Regions from separate parts of the Nocardia sp. NPDC088792 genome, predicted to be linked through region 2. Evidence: riboswitches for the same ligand, from Rfam matches in the RefSeq annotation. Region 2 holds a riboswitch; the other holds the start of a gene.

Region 1 (2,388 bases), on a different contig from region 2:
TGCTTACCGTGGAACAGCGCACCCTCCGGGCCCACCGGGATCTCGGCGCCGAAGCAGTCCAGCACGTCGACCACGTGGGTGTCGGTGGTGACCTCGTCACAGGCGATGCTCACATGATCGGCATCGACCAGGCGCAGATTGATGCCGCGGCCCTTGGCCTTGGCCACAATGGCTTCCGCACCGCCGGGCACGTTCACCAGCACGGTGTCGAAGAACGTCTGGTGCACGACCGCATCGCCGAGCCCCGCGGCCAGCCACTGCGCATGCCCGTGTACCCGCCGCGCGAGGGACCGCAGCCCGTCCGCGCCGTGGTAGGAGGCGTACATGGCGGCCAGAATCGCCAGCAGCACCTGCGCGGTGCAGATGTTCGAGGTCGCCTTCTCGCGGCGAATGTGCTGCTCACGGGTCTGCAGTGCGAGGCGGTAGGCGAGATTGCCGTCCGCGTCCACCGAGACGCCGACCAGGCGGCCGGGCAGCTGCCGCGCATGCGCCTCGCGCACCACGAGATATCCCGCGTGCGGGCCGCCGAAGCCGAGCGGCACGCCGAAACGCTGGGTGGTACCGAAGCAGACGTCCGCGCCCTGTTCACCGGGCGGCGTAATCAGGGTCAGCGCAAGCAGATCCGCGCCGACCGCCACCAGCGCACCGCGCTCGTGGGCCGCCGCGATGACCGGAGCCCAGTCCACGACACGACCGGAGGCGCCCGGCTGCTGCACCAGCACACCGAAGAACTCACCCTCGGGCAGCTCGCCACCGGACAGATCCGCCTCGACGAGCTCGATGCCCATCGGCTCGGCCCGGGTGGTCAGCACCGTGCGCGTCTGCGGGAAGAGATCGGCGTCGATGAGCAGTCGGTGCGACTTGCTCTTGCGGTTGGCCCGCTGCAGCAGGGTCATGGCCTCGGCCGCGGCGGTGGCCTCGTCCAGCATGGACGCGTTGGCCACCTCCATGCCGGTCAGCTCCGCCACCATGGTCTGGAAGTTGAGCAGCGCCTCGAGCCGGCCCTGGCTGATCTCGGGCTGGTAGGGCGTGTACGCGGTGTACCAGGCGGGGTTCTCGACCAGGTTGCGCAGCAGCACCGGCGGGGTGTGGGTGTCGTAGTAGCCCAGCCCGATCATGGAGGTGGCCACGGTATTCGAGTTCGCCAGTGCCGCAAGCTCGCTCAGCGCCTCGTGCTCGGACAGCGCCGGCGGGAGCGCGGCCAGGCCGTTCTCCGCGACGGGGTCGAGAATGCCGGCGGGCACGGCGCGGGTGGCGAGCTCGTCCAGCGACTCGACGCCGACGGTGGCCAGGATGCGGTCCAGTTCGCCGCTGTCGGGGCCGATGTGGCGGTCGGCAAAGGATCGAGTCCAGATCACGGCTGCTCCAAAGGGGTGGGCGGGGTCGACCGCTGGGGTCGACTCGTTCGTCTGCCCTCCCCCTCTGTCTTCGGCGCCTGAGAGATTCAAGCCCCGGCCACGCTTGTGGCCGTTGCCCTTTCACCATGGGCGGGTGGCCCGAAGCCACCGCTTTCCAGAGGCGTCGTAACTCCGCACGGTCCCTTGTGCCTGAGAGATTGACGGGGAGGTTTTGCTCCTTCGGCGCCCGGGCTTTTCGGCCCGGGACTCTCCCGCACGGCTGCGACGCAACGCCAGTCTAATTCGACCCAGGTTACGAGAATGTTGCCTGGGTCGATTTCACAAAAACGCACGCTGACAGAGAGGTCAGCGTGCGTGTCGTACAGTCCCGATCCGGCGTTTCTAGCCCGTCTTGCTCATGCGGGCCTTGCGGCGGAAGGAGAGCTCGTCCTCGGGACGATCCGAGGCGGTGCCGCTCTCGGCCCGCTCGGCCGGGAAAGCGGCGATGGCCCCGGTCAATTCGCGCATGGCCCCGCCGACGGCGATGCCGAACACGCCCTGTCCGCCCTGCAGTAAATCGACTACCTCTTCCGGCGAGGAGCATTCGTAGACGGTGGCGCCATCGGAGAAGAGGGTGATGCCGGCCAGATCCTCGACGCCGCGGCTGCGCAGGTGATCCACCGCGATGCGGATGTTCTGCAGCGAGATACCGGCGTCGAGCAGCCGCTTGACGATCTTGAGGACCAGGATGTCCTTGAACGAGTAGAGCCGCTGGCTACCCGATCCGGTGGCGGAGCGAATGGACGGCACGACCAGCCCGGTGCGGGCCCAGTAATCCAGCTGGCGGTAGGTGATGCCGGCCACTTGGCAGGCGCTGGGGACGCGGTAGCCGACCAGTTCGTCCGGCACCGTGTCGTCGGGGAACAGCCCTGGCTGCACCACATCCTGAGGTTGCGGTTGATCTCCCACTGACTACTCCCTTACTGCGTGCCTATCAGCGCTTGTCATCGACCTGGAGCGTGGCCTAACAATCGAGGCTACTCTTCGATTG
Region 2 (2,388 bases):
AAACCGACTGGACCCGTTTGTATCTCGACGCGCGCGATGGTTCGCTGAGCTCGGAGCCGGCCGACGGCGCATCGGTGACCTACATGGGCAAGGAAGGCCGAGTCTCCTTCAGTTACCTCGCCCCGGTCGACCTGGAGTTCGCGGGACCGGTCGCGGCCAAGCTGTTCATCGCATCGTCCACCACCGATGCGGACCTGTTCCTCGTGGTGCGCGCCTTCACACCCGATGGCAAGGAGATCGTCTACCGCGGCGCCAACGATCCGAATGTGCCCATCGCCCAGGGCTGGTTGCGCGCTTCGCATCGCGCCCTGGACCCGGAGCGGTCACGGCCGTATCTGCCTGTCCACCCGCATGACCATGCCGAACCACTCAGCCCCGGCACCGTGTACGAGCTGGATATCGAAATCCTGCCGACCAATCTGCAACTGCCCGCCGGTTACACGCTCACGCTCGATGTCCAGGCCCACGACTACATCTACCCCGGCGCCGTCACCGAAGTCCGGACGGACCTGCAGATCCCGTTCACCGGCTCCGGCCTCTTCCTCCACGACGACCCGGATGATCGGCCGGCCGATATCTACGCGGGCAGCCTGACCTTGTATACCGGTGAGAAGTACGCCTCACATCTACTGCTTCCTGTACTGTTCCAAACACATTGAAGATCGCCCACAATTGAAGATCGCCGTCGACGCGCAGCGGGAGAGTCTCTTCGGAGACGCCGTAGGAGCAACACCCTCCCCGGGAATCTCTCAGGCCCAATACCGCAGTGCCGAGGCAACTCTGGAGAAAGGCATCGGTTCCGGCCGATCCTTACCGAAGGTGAACAGCGCACTCGCGGGTGCGCCCAAACTCTCAGGTCACAGGACAGAGCGGGGAGGTGACCATGCCGATGTCCGGCGCCTGCCGGACGCTGTCGAACAGGGAGTCACCTCATGCCCGAACCGCGTACCGCCGCTGCCGCACTGTCCGCTGCCGCATTGCCCTACGATCGCAGCTACTCCGATGAGCACGAGTGGGTGGCGCTGGAGCCGGGTTCGGCGCTGCCGGATCATCCGGTCCGAATCGGGCTCACGGCGGTCGCCGTCGCGGCGCTCGGCGATCTGGTTCATGTCGAACTGCCGGCGGTCGGGTCGACGGTCATGGCCGGTGAGACCTGTGGTGAGGTCGAATCCACCAAGGCCGTCTCCGATCTCTATGCGCCGGTGACCGGCCGGGTCACGATCATCAATGCCGCGGTCGTCGAGGACCCGGCGCTCATCGGAACGGATCCATACGGGGAGGGCTGGCTGTTCGCGGTGCAGCCGACCGCCCTGGGCAAGTTGCTCAGCTCGGCCGAATATGCCGCTGTCACTGAGCAACCCGCCTAGCGACGGCTGGAACTCAGCGGATCGTCTCGGGGATCGTGTCGAGTGCGCGCAGCACCTGGACGGCGAGTTCCGTCGCGGCCTTCTCATCCAGCTTCGAGTTTTCCCGCACCGCGTCTCGGACACGGATCACTCGACGCTCGTAGGGCGTTTTCACTGCCATTGTCTTGCCGCCTATCGGTAGTTGGGCATTCGTGATCGGCCAGTTGGCAGCCTCGACTGGACCTACAGCGTAGACATACGTCGCTGACACTTCGAGCCTACCGCACCGGACGACGGCGGTAGACTGGGGAATCCTCTCGTCCTGTGACGATTCAGCTGGGCACCAGTGTCGCGGCCGGCGATATCGGCATCGATCATCGATATCCGAAAGTCAGGCGACCACTATGTCCACACTCGTCGCGTCCACGGACGGCCCGTTGACCCTGAGCCCGGCGCAGATCGAAGAGATCGGCCGGCAGCTGGACGGGCTGCGTGCCCGTATCACCGCCGATCTGGGCCAACGGGATCGCGACTACATCTACTCGATCATCAAGGCGCAGCGCAGTTTCGAGGTCGCGGGGCGGGGCCTGATGTATCTCGGGCTACTGCCGCCGTGCTGGCTGGCGGGAGTGACCGCGCTGAGCCTGTCCAAGATCTTGGACAATATGGAGATCGGCCACAATGTCATGCACGGCCAGTGGGATTGGATGCGCGAACCCGGTCTGAACTCGCGGGTCTTCGAATGGGATCTGGTGTGCCCGGCCGATCAGTGGAAGCACTCGCACAACTACATCCACCACACCTTCACCAATATCCGCGGGCGCGACCGCGATCTCGGCTACGGCTTCCTGCGCATCGACCCTGGGCAGCAGTGGAATCCGTACTACCTGGGCAACCCGCTGTACGCGTTCCTGCTGATGATGCTGGTCGAGTGGGGTGTGATGCTGCACGACCTGGAGGTCGAGAACATCGTGCAGGGCAAGCGCCGGTGGCCCGATCTCAAACGGCTGCTCACCGGCCAGTGGCGCAAGGCCGGTCGCCA

What was found. A riboswitch is a leader RNA that binds a small molecule or an ion and turns the genes downstream of it on or off. The one in region 2 is predicted to bind glycine.
Region 1: linked by a shared signal. The riboswitch ahead of gcvP (aminomethyl-transferring glycine dehydrogenase) and the one ahead of gcvH (glycine cleavage system protein GcvH) in region 2 are both predicted to bind glycine.

Annotation. Positions count from the first base shown of each region.
Region 1 is NZ_JBIVKC010000006.1:717,915-720,302, reverse strand. It holds gene gcvP (aminomethyl-transferring glycine dehydrogenase) at 1-1,358, opposite strand, end outside; glycine riboswitch at 1,525-1,622, opposite strand; gene ACIP5Y_RS39585 (MerR family transcriptional regulator) at 1,740-2,306, opposite strand.
Region 2 is NZ_JBIVKC010000004.1:348,631-351,018, forward strand. It holds gene ACIP5Y_RS28120 (CocE/NonD family hydrolase) at 1-659, shown strand, start outside; glycine riboswitch at 687-774, shown strand; gene gcvH (glycine cleavage system protein GcvH) at 933-1,367, shown strand; gene ACIP5Y_RS28130 (DUF6307 family protein) at 1,381-1,527, opposite strand; gene ACIP5Y_RS28135 (fatty acid desaturase family protein) at 1,751-2,388, shown strand, end outside.